3 linked regions of the Methylococcus capsulatus genome follow. The protein of the gene in region 1 binds, or shares a complex with, the protein of each later gene. Links are inferred from orthologs where the notes say so. Each region holds a gene or a part of one and is shown on either strand. Other genes may lie near its edges.

Region 1 (3,077 bases):
TCCACGCTCGATCAGGACGCCGACATCGCTGGCGCCGCGAATGGCGCCGCGCTTGTTCAGAGTGACGCGCACCCAGGGAATCGAGAATTCGTTCAGCAGAATGGCCGCGACCTTCTCGGCCAAGGTTTCTACCAGAAAAAACTGGCTGTTCTCGACGAATTCGATGAGGCGCTTCGACACCGCCTTGTAGTCGAGCGCATGGGCAATGTCATCGGTCTCCGCCGCCCGGCGTATGTCGGTCGCCATTTCGAGATCTAACACCACGGTCTGCCGGATCTCCCGCTCCCAGTCGTAGATGCCTATGATCGTCTCGATCTGCAGGCCTCGCAGAAATATAATGTCCATTTCCGGCCTCTGTCGGTCGCGCGTTCAAGACGGCCATTCGTAACATAGAATTCAAATTCATGACAACTGCGGAGCACTCATGTTGGTCGAATGGCTGCTGATTCCCTTGGCCTATCTGCTCGGCTCGGTTTCGAGCGCGGTCATCATCAGCCGGACCCTGGGATTGCCCGATCCGCGCCAGGAGGGCTCGAAAAATCCAGGCGCCACCAACGTGCTGCGCCTGGGAGGCAGACGGGCCGCGATCCTGACCTTGCTGGGTGATGCTGCCAAGGGGCTGATTCCCTTGCTCGTCGCCAAAAGCATGGCGGTTTCCCCGCCGTTGCTGGCCGCGATCGGTTTCGCAGCGTTCGTCGGGCATCTCTACCCGGTGTTTTTCCAGTTCAAAGGCGGGAAAGGCGTGGCAACCGCCCTGGGCGTGCTGCTGGGATTCGCCTGGCCGGTGGGTATCATGGCGCTCCTCACCTGGATCGGCGTGGCTGCACTGTTCCGGTTCTCGTCCCTCGCCGCGCTGGCGGCAGCGGTGCTCGCCCCGGTCTACGTGTGGTTCTGGTTGGGCTCCGCCGAACTGGTGGTCGCGACGATGTTCATGTCCACCCTGCTCGTCTACCGCCACAAGGGCAACATCGAACGTCTGCTCAAGGGCGAAGAAGCTCGGCTCGGCGGCGCTAAACAGCCGTAAGCGTTTCCATCGCCCAACGCGCCTTCGCTTCAATCACGGACGGTTCGAACTGCCCCGCCAGAAGGCGCCGGCAACCGGCGAAGGCGATCATCGCCCCATTGTCGGTACAGAATTCCGGCCGCGGAAAATAAACCCGGCAGCGCTCGCTTTCGGCCATCGCATGGAGTTCCTTTCTCATGGCCTGATTGGCACTCACCCCCCCCGCGACGACCAGCCGCCCCAACCCGGTTTCCCGCAGCGCCCGACGGCATTTCAGCACCAGCGTATCGACGACGGCCGCCTGGAACGCGCAGGCGATGTCCGCCTTGTCCTGCGGCGTCCCCGGCAGTGCGGCAAGCACGTTCAACGCGTGAGTTTTGAGTCCACTGAAACTGAAATCGAGACCCGGCCTGTCCGTCATCGGACGGGGGAAATGGAACCGTTCGGCGCGTCCTTTCTCCGCGAGGCGGGCCAAAGCCGGCCCACCGGGATAGCCCAGCCCAAGAAGCTTTGCGGTTTTGTCGAAAGCCTCCCCGGCCGCATCGTCCAGCGACTCACCCAGCACATGGTAGGACCCGATGCCACGCACCTCGACCAGCAGGGTGTGTCCGCCGGACACGAGGAGAGCGACGAAAGGGAATTCGGGAGGCTCCGGTTCCAGCAGCGGCGCAAGCAGGTGGCCCTCCATGTGATGGACCGCGACGGCTGGGACGCCCCAGGCCCAGGCGAGGCTGCGGGCCACGGCGGCACCGACGAGGAGCGCCCCGATGAGGCCCGGTCCGGCCGTGTAGGCGATCCCGCCGATTGCGGCACGCTGGACTCCCGCAGTCGCCAGCACTTCGCGGACCAGCGGCAGGAGTTTGCGCAAATGGTCCCGCGATGCGATTTCCGGCACCACGCCCCCGTATGCCGCATGCTCGTCGACCTGGCTGTAAAGCTGGTGCGCCAGCAACCCCTTGCTCGAGTCATAAAGCGCAACGGCGGTTTCGTCACAGGAAGTTTCGATGCCTAAGACCAACACGGCTCTTTTTGCGTTACCCTGTGGTCCGGGTATAATGCGCCATTTATTCAAGAGGCGGCCGGACTCCGGCCATTTTTCCAAGAATCCATTTGAACTGTTTAGGATGCTACATGCCGTCGATTAAGATCCGCGAGAACGAACCTTTTGAAATTGCCATCCGCCGCTTCAAGCGCGCCTGCGAAAAGGCCGGCGTCCTGTCGGAAGTGCGCCGCCGCGAATATTACGAAAAGCCCACCGAGGAACGCAAACGCAAAGCGGCAGCAGCCATCAAACGGCATCTGAAAAAGCTCTCGCGCGAACGCTTTGCCCTGCAAAACCTGCGCAAGGGCCGCCCTCAGCAATAAACGGGTCAATCCGCAACGCACACATGGCTGAGCAAGACGCGAGTCTGAAAGAACGCCTGCAGAGTGACATGAAAGCGGCACTCAAGTCAGGTGAAAAAGAACGCCTGGGTACGATCCGCCTGATCCTCTCCGCCGTCAAGCAAAAGGAGGTCGACGAGCGCATCCTGCTCGACGATGCGCAAATCGTAATGGTGCTCGACAAGATGGCGAAGCAGCGGCGCGAATCCATCGCCCAGTACGAAGCCGCAGGTCGCAATGATCTTGCGGCCATCGAGCAGGCAGAACTTGCGATCATCCAGGCATACCTTCCTCAGGCCCTGAGCGAAGCAGAGGTCTCGGCCATACTGCAGGCTGCCATCGAGGAATCCGGCGCAAAAGGCATCGGCGACATGGGAAAGGTCATGGCCCTGGCCAAGCCGAAGCTGCAGGGACGGACCGACATGGCCGCAGCCAGCGCGCGGGTCAAATCACTGTTGAGCTGAGCTCGCGTTTCCCACCGATCGGGCAAGGACAAGCCGGTGGGAACCCCTCCCCCAATGGCCGGCCGACTCCCTCGCGAATTCATCGACGACCTCATAGCGCGCATCGATATCGTCGATCTCATCGACGCGCGCGTCCCCTTGAAGAAGTCGGGTTCCAACTTCATGGCCCGATGCCCATTCCATTCGGAAAAGACGCCCAGTTTTTCCGTCAGCCGGGAAAAGCAGTT
Region 2 (3,150 bases), 1.6 Mb from region 1 along the record:
AACTGATGCACCGAGCCGGCGCCGCGGCCTTCGAGGCACTGCGCCGGCGCTGGCCGGAGGCGAAGACTTTGTCGGTAGTATGCGGTCCCGGCAACAATGGCGGCGACGGCTATGTGATCGCTCGGCTGGCGCTGGCAGCGGGCTTCGACGTCCGCGCCTATCCTGTCGGCCCGGTCGAGCGACTGCGGGGAGATGCCGCAGCCGCGTTCGCGGAGTACCGGAACGCTGATGGACCGCTGCTGAACTTCATTCCACCCGGCTTCGAAGGCGCCGAGATCCTGGTCGACGCCCTGCTCGGCACCGGCCTGGACCGGGACGTGGCCGACGAATACGCTGCCGTCATCGACGCTGTCAACGATTTTCCCGGTACAGTGGTGGCCGTGGACATCCCCTCCGGACTCAACGCCGACACCGGGGCAGTGATGGGAAACGCGGTCTGTGCGGACCTGACGGTCAGCTTCATCGGCCTCAAACAGGGCCTGTTCACCGGCGCCGGCCCGGCGCACTGCGGCGAGATCGTCTTCGACGATCTGGACACGCCGCCGGAAATCCGTCTGGGACAAGCGCCTTCCTCACGCTTGCTGCGGAGCAATGACTTCGCCCTCCCGCCCCGGCGCCGGGATGCCCATAAAGGCCACTACGGGCATGTATTGGTGATCGGCGGAGAACGCGGTTACAGCGGCGCGGCACGGATGGCGGGCGAAGCGGCGGCACGGACCGGCTCGGGTCTGGTCAGCATCGCTACCCGGGCGTCTCACTCGCCCCTGCTGAACCTGGGCCGGCCGGAGCTGATGGTGCACGGCATCGAATCCGGCCGAGAGCTCGAGCCGCTGCTGCAGCGAGCATCGGTGCTGGCACTCGGTCCCGGCCTCGGGCAGAGCGAATGGGCGAAGGCGCTGTTCGACGCCGCGATCGCCTGCGGCAAACCGCTGGTGGTCGACGCCGACGCGCTGAATCTGCTGGCGGAGCACCCGCTCCAGTGCGACCGCTGGGTACTGACGCCGCATCCCGGCGAAGCCGCCCGCCTGCTCGGGCTTTCCGGCGCCGACATCCAGCGCGACCGCTTCGCCGCCGCGTCCGCCTTGCAGCGGCGCTACGGCGGCATCGCCGTGCTCAAGGGCGCCGGGACGCTGATCGCGGGACCGGATGGCGTCCCGCACGTGGCCCGCTGGGGCAATCCCGGCATGGCCAGCGGCGGCATGGGCGATGTGCTCACCGGGGTGATCGCGGGGCTTCTGGCGCAGCACGTGCCGCCCTTCGAAGCCGCCTGTCTGGGGGTACGGCTGCACGGCCAGGCCGGAGACCTGGCCGCCGCAGCCGGAGAGCGGGGTCTTCTTGCCGGCGACGTGATCGAGGCTTTGCGCACCTGCGTCAACCGATGATGCTATACCTTCCCGACGAGGAGGCGACGCTGGCCTTCGCCGCCCGCCTGCAGACGGCTCTGCCGCCCGGATATGTCGTGTTCCTCCACGGCAATCTGGGTGCCGGCAAGACCACCCTGGTGCGCGGCTATCTGCGCGCCTCCGGCTACCAGGGCACGGTGAAGAGCCCCACTTACACCCTGGTCGAGGAATACCCTCTGGGCGACCGCACCGTCTACCATTTCGACCTGTACCGCCTGAACGACCCGGAAGAACTCGAATGGATGGGCATCCGCGATTATTTCCGGCCGGACAGCCTGTGCTTCGTGGAATGGCCCGAAAAGGGCGAAGGCCTCCTGCCCTCGCCCGACCTGGAGGTATACCTGGAGCAGGAGAACACGGGAAGGCGGCTCCGAATCAGCCCGAATCCGTTCTGATCTCATCCGCTCCCTGCGCGTGATTAAAACCGCACCGCCGGGCCCTGCCGGAAACCCACGCATCCAGGCTGTATCGCCCGGCGCCGCCGAACAACAGCGGCAGGAGCATGGCGAGATACATCAGCGGCAGTTTGAAGTTGCCATGACCTTCATCGGTGATCGCATACCCTTGGGCCAAGTCCGAGAGGCTGGCCCAGTCTGAAGGCCAATGGACCGCGGCGATGGCGACGACGGTGAGGACGGCCAGGGCGAGGCTGAACAGCCGCGTCGCCACCCCCAGCGCCAAAGCGATGGCGCCGAGCAGTTCGAAACCGGTCGCCAGCCACCAGTTGACAGATGGCGGGAACAGATTGAAGGGAAATGGAAAGCTGAGATCGGCGAACCAGTTTTCCCCGTAAAGCTTCATCAACCCGGCCTCCCAGAACTCCCACGCGAGAAGCAGCCGGAGCAACAGCGGCGGCGCCCCCGAGGCTTGCGATTCCAGCCATCCCGACAACCACCGCAGCCTCGACGGCCCCAGAGGTTTCCGGTCTTCGCGCGATGCATCCGGGCGGCAAATTTCGAAGGATTCGTTCATGGCTGACCCCATTGGCATTGAACAAAAGGAGCGCGACGGGTACCCAGGATGGCCCCTTGCTCCCGCAATCGGACCAGAATGTCCATGCCGAACGCCATGAAGGCTTCCGGGTCGAGGAATTTCCAATCCGATGCCAGTTTCCGCAGCACAGTCCTACCGGACGAAGCGCCCGTCATCAGGCGCTCGACCAGTGCCGCCGCGGGCTCGTTGAGTTCGATGAAACGTACGGTGTAGGCCCGATCGCGGAAACCGAGCAGAGTTGCCGGCTCCTTCGATCCGCTGGGCCAAACCGGAGCTTCTGCAACGATCCGGTGGACCGGATAGGCGTAGCGCAGCAGCGCCATGGCAGGAGCGAATACAGGGAAGCCGTCCAGCAGGCTGCCATTCCCATCCAGCGGTTCGTCGGGAAGCCGATCTTTAGCGATGGCGAGATGGAGCTCCATCCATTCGAAATGAGCCAGCTCCGCCAGAAACGCCGGCTCCGGGGTCTCGTTCCATTCGTCCCGGAGGTAGGCCAGGAACTCGTCCGGAATCTGGCGGTACAGAGGCGAGAGGCAGTGATGCCCGGCGATGAACCTGCGGACCAGATCCTCCCAGCGCCGCGTTCCCAGCAGGGCGCGCGTGACGGGAAAGCAGCTCGCCAAGCTGTCTTCGATCTTGTTCCGCACCAGTTCCACGTAGATCCCGACACGCTCCACCGATACGCCGGCGGGCGGCGGGAAACGGGATGGGTCGCGAAGATGCCGGACGAATTCGCGCTGGTAGTCCTGAAAGA
Region 3 (3,004 bases), 780 kb from region 1 along the record:
GTGGCGACTTCAGTCGCCAGCATCAAGGGCTCTTCCGGAAACCAGCCGTCGTCCACCGCTTCCCGGGTCGTCGCGGAGAAACGGGAAGTCTCGTTGCTGACGGCGCCGCGGCCGTGGCGCGGAGTGCCGGGTTTCATGGACCACGCACTCCGTTACGGTTCACCGCCGGCCGCAGGTCGGGCAGGAAGGATTCCGCCCCAGCCTGACTTCATGCCATTCCAGCCGCAGCGCGTCGAACACCACGAGGCGGTCGTTGCGAACGCTGGGAAGGCCCAAAAGCAGTTTGATGGCTTCCAGGGCCTGCATGCTGCCAATGATCCCGGGCAGCGCCGCGACGATGCCGTTGCGGGCGCAGCTTGCGTCCAGTTCGCCGCCTTGGGGATAGAGGCAGTTGTAGCACGGGCTTTCCCCAATGCCCGGCGTGAATACGGCGAGTTGCCCCTCGAAGCGGATCGCGGCACCCGATACCAGGGGGGTACGGGTCGTGACACAGGCCGCGTTGACGGCAAAGCGGGTGGCGAAGTTATCGGAGCAGTCCAGGACCACATCGACCGCGCCCGCCCATGCTTCGAGGGCCGACGCGGAAAGGCGTTCGGCAATCGGCTCGATCCGCACCTGGGGGTTCATCCGCCGGAGCCGGTCGGTGCAGGCTTCGGCCTTGCCCCGGCCGATGTCCGCGGTGTCGAAAGCAATCTGGCGCTGGAGGTTGGAGAGATCGACCGTATCGAAATCGCTCACGACCAGCCTGCCTACACCGGCTGCGGCCAAATACATGGCGGCCGGCGAGCCGAGTCCGCCCAGACCGATGATGAGTGCGCTGGCGCCAAGCAGCCGGTCCTGGCCTTCGGCGTCGACCTCGGGAAGCATGATCTGGCGGCTGTAGCGGAGGAGTTGAGCGTCGTCCATCGAGATTCGGCTTGTCGCGACTTCCGTGATTATAGCGGCTGCGGCGCCTGGCGATGTCGTGAGGTCGATTCCAACCCGATCGTTCCGGTGGGTTACACTGGCAGGCCGTCACCGCAGTAAAGTCAAAGTATCGAAGTCATGATCTTACTCGCCATCGAAACCGCGACCGAAGCCTGCTCGGCCGCGCTCTACCTTGACGGCGCCGTCCTGGAGCGCTACCAGGTGGCGCCCAGGGAGCACAACCGGCTGATCCTGCCCATGCTGGAATCGCTGCTCGCGGAAGCCGGCATCGCGCTCGGGGGGGTGGATGCCGTGGCTTTCGGGCGCGGGCCGGGTTCGTTCACGGGCGTCCGCATCGCCGCCGGCGTGGCGCAAGGCATTGCCTTCGCGCTGGATCTCCCGGTGGCTCCGGTCTCCACCCTGGCCGCCCTGGCGGACGAGGCGATCACCGAGACGGGCTGCGAATACGCTTTTCCGTGCATCGACGCGCGCATGGCCGAGGTCTATTTCGCCGTGTACCGCCGGGACGCGGAAGGCTATCCCGTATTGTTGGGGCAGGAGCGTGTCCTGGCACCGGGCCAAGCGGATTTTTCGCCGGGGGCTGCCGGCATCGCGATCGGCAGCGGCTGGGCCACCTACCAGTCCGACCTGAGCAGCCTGGCCGGCGGACGCCTGGCCTCGGTCTTGAGCGGGCGGTTTCCCCGTGCCGCGGCGGTCGTCCGCCTGGGTGCCAGGACCCATGCACTGGGAGGATGCGTACCGGCGGAGCAGGCGTTGCCGGTTTACCTCCGCGACGATGTCGCCAGAAAGCCGAAGCCTTGAACCGGGAAGCCGCGTATCGGCTGACGCGGCTCCTGTAGTACACTAACCGCATGGCACAATATTTCGAGGTGCATCCCCACACGCCGCAGCAGCGCCTGATCCGCCAGGCTGCGGAGATCGTCCGCCAGGGGGGGCTGATCGTCTATCCGACCGATTCGTCCTATGCCTTCGGCTGCCAGATGGACCGCAAGGACGCTCTGGAGCGTATCCGCACCATCCGCCAGCTGGATGCGGAACACAACTTCACGCTGATCTGCCACGATCTTTCCCAGGTATCGGCTTTCGCCCGGATCAACAACGAGGCTTTCCGTCTGATCAAGACTTTGACACCAGGGCCCTACACTTTTCTGCTGCAGGCCACGCGCGAGGTGCCGCGTCGCCTCCAGCATCCCAAGCGCAAGACCATTGGGATTCGCTTGCCCGACAATGCGGTTTCGCAACTGCTGGTGGCCGAACTGGGCGAGCCCTTGTTCAGTTCGACCCTGATCCTGCCCGGGGAGACCGAAGGACTCGCCGATCCCGAGGACATCCGCGAGCGGGTGGGATCGCGGGTAGAACTGATCCTCGCTGCGGGAGTCGTACCCTTCGCGGAGACCACGATCGTCGATCTGACCGGCGAGCTCCCGGTCATCGTTCGCCAGGGCCGGGGCAGCATCGGCTTCCTGCGCACCTAGACTTCTCATCCCTTCTTCACTTTCGGGTCTGATCACACGATGGATGATCTTACTTTGGTTCAGCGTTTCAGTGTCTGGCTGTTGCCGGTGTTGTTCGCGATCACCCTCCATGAGGTGGCGCATGGCTGGGCCGCCAGCAGGCTGGGCGACAACACCGCCAAGAGTCTTGGCCGGCTTTCGCTGAACCCACTGCGACACATCGATCCGGTCGGCACCCTCCTGGTACCAGGTTTGTTGCTGGCCTTCGGCGGCTTCATCTTCGGTTGGGCCAAGCCGGTGCCGGTGGACTGGGGGCGGCTGCGCCATCCGCGCCGTGATATGGCGTTGGTGGCGGTCGCCGGACCCGGCGCCAACCTGGTGATGGCCCTGGGGTGGGCGATCCTGTTGCGGCTGGCCACCGAGCTGCCAGAAAGTCTGGATTATGTGGCGCTGCCCCTCGGCTTGATGGGGAAGGCCGGGGTTACCATCAACAGTGTGCTGATGGTGCTGAATCTGTTGCCTATTCCGCCGCTGGACGGCAGCCGGGTCGTCTCCACCCTCTTGCCGCTGCGGGCGGCGATCCAATATGGCCGGATCGAGCCCTACGGCTTCTGGATCCTGCT

The links.
Region 2: the proteins of tsaD (region 1) and tsaE are in contact, whole or in part, in a crystal structure (PDB 6N9A), measured with the Thermotoga maritima proteins. The link is inferred for Methylococcus capsulatus from one-to-one orthologs. Residues at the interface, in WP_004082750.1 of Thermotoga maritima: Cys10, Asp11, Arg49, His50, Leu82, Gly84, Gly135, Gly136, Glu154, Thr155, Leu156, Asp157, Asp158, Ser159, Glu162, Asp165, Lys166, Arg169, Leu170, Tyr175, Lys213, Thr214, Leu217, Tyr218, Gln221, Arg222, Asn324; in WP_004082108.1 of Thermotoga maritima: Leu37, Gly38, Lys46, Lys57, Val59, Lys60, Ser61, Thr63, Phe64, Thr65, Leu66, Met67, Val69, Pro71, Tyr82, Arg83, Leu84, Asp86, Asp88, Phe89, Asp93, Ile128, Asp130, Glu131, Arg134.
Region 3: the proteins of tsaD (region 1) and tsaB are in contact, whole or in part, in a solved structure (PDB 4WQ4), measured with the Escherichia coli proteins. The link is inferred for Methylococcus capsulatus from one-to-one orthologs.

Annotation. Positions count from the first base shown.
Region 1 is NZ_CP104311.1:850,717-853,793, forward strand. Bases 18-2,944 are described here. They hold tsaD (tRNA (adenosine(37)-N6)-threonylcarbamoyltransferase complex transferase subunit TsaD), read right to left. Parts: upstream 2,025-2,944; coding sequence 1,011-2,024; downstream 18-1,010. Other genes in these bases: folB (dihydroneopterin aldolase), read right to left, coding at 18-345; plsY (glycerol-3-phosphate 1-O-acyltransferase PlsY), read left to right, coding at 425-1,024; rpsU (30S ribosomal protein S21), read left to right, coding at 2,135-2,368; N4J17_RS04075 (GatB/YqeY domain-containing protein), read left to right, coding at 2,392-2,850; dnaG (DNA primase), read left to right, coding at 2,905-2,944. Outside these bases: more of folB, read right to left, coding at 1-17; more of dnaG, read left to right, coding at 2,945-3,077.
Region 2 is NZ_CP104311.1:2,466,700-2,469,849, reverse strand. Bases 89-3,088 are described here. They hold tsaE (tRNA (adenosine(37)-N6)-threonylcarbamoyltransferase complex ATPase subunit type 1 TsaE), read left to right. Parts: upstream 89-1,378; coding sequence 1,379-1,798; downstream 1,799-3,088. Other genes in these bases: N4J17_RS12155 (DNA-binding domain-containing protein), read right to left, coding at 2,372-3,088; N4J17_RS12160 (DoxX family protein), read right to left, coding at 1,779-2,375; N4J17_RS12170 (NAD(P)H-hydrate dehydratase), read left to right, coding at 89-1,382. In the rest of the region: more of N4J17_RS12170, read left to right, coding at 1-88; more of N4J17_RS12155, read right to left, coding at 3,089-3,150. UniProt on the Escherichia coli protein: Required for the formation of a threonylcarbamoyl group on adenosine at position 37 (t(6)A37) in tRNAs that read codons beginning with adenine.
Region 3 is NZ_CP104311.1:70,555-73,558, reverse strand. What follows is about bases 33-2,886. They hold tsaB (tRNA (adenosine(37)-N6)-threonylcarbamoyltransferase complex dimerization subunit type 1 TsaB), read left to right. Parts: upstream 33-1,044; coding sequence 1,045-1,728; downstream 1,729-2,886. Other genes in these bases: N4J17_RS00360 (site-2 protease family protein), read left to right, coding at 2,442-2,886; N4J17_RS00365 (L-threonylcarbamoyladenylate synthase), read left to right, coding at 1,779-2,402; N4J17_RS00375 (HesA/MoeB/ThiF family protein), read right to left, coding at 160-906; N4J17_RS00380 (PA0069 family radical SAM protein), read right to left, coding at 33-137. Also shown: more of N4J17_RS00380, read right to left, coding at 1-32; more of N4J17_RS00360, read left to right, coding at 2,887-3,004. UniProt on the Escherichia coli protein: Required for the formation of a threonylcarbamoyl group on adenosine at position 37 (t(6)A37) in tRNAs that read codons beginning with adenine.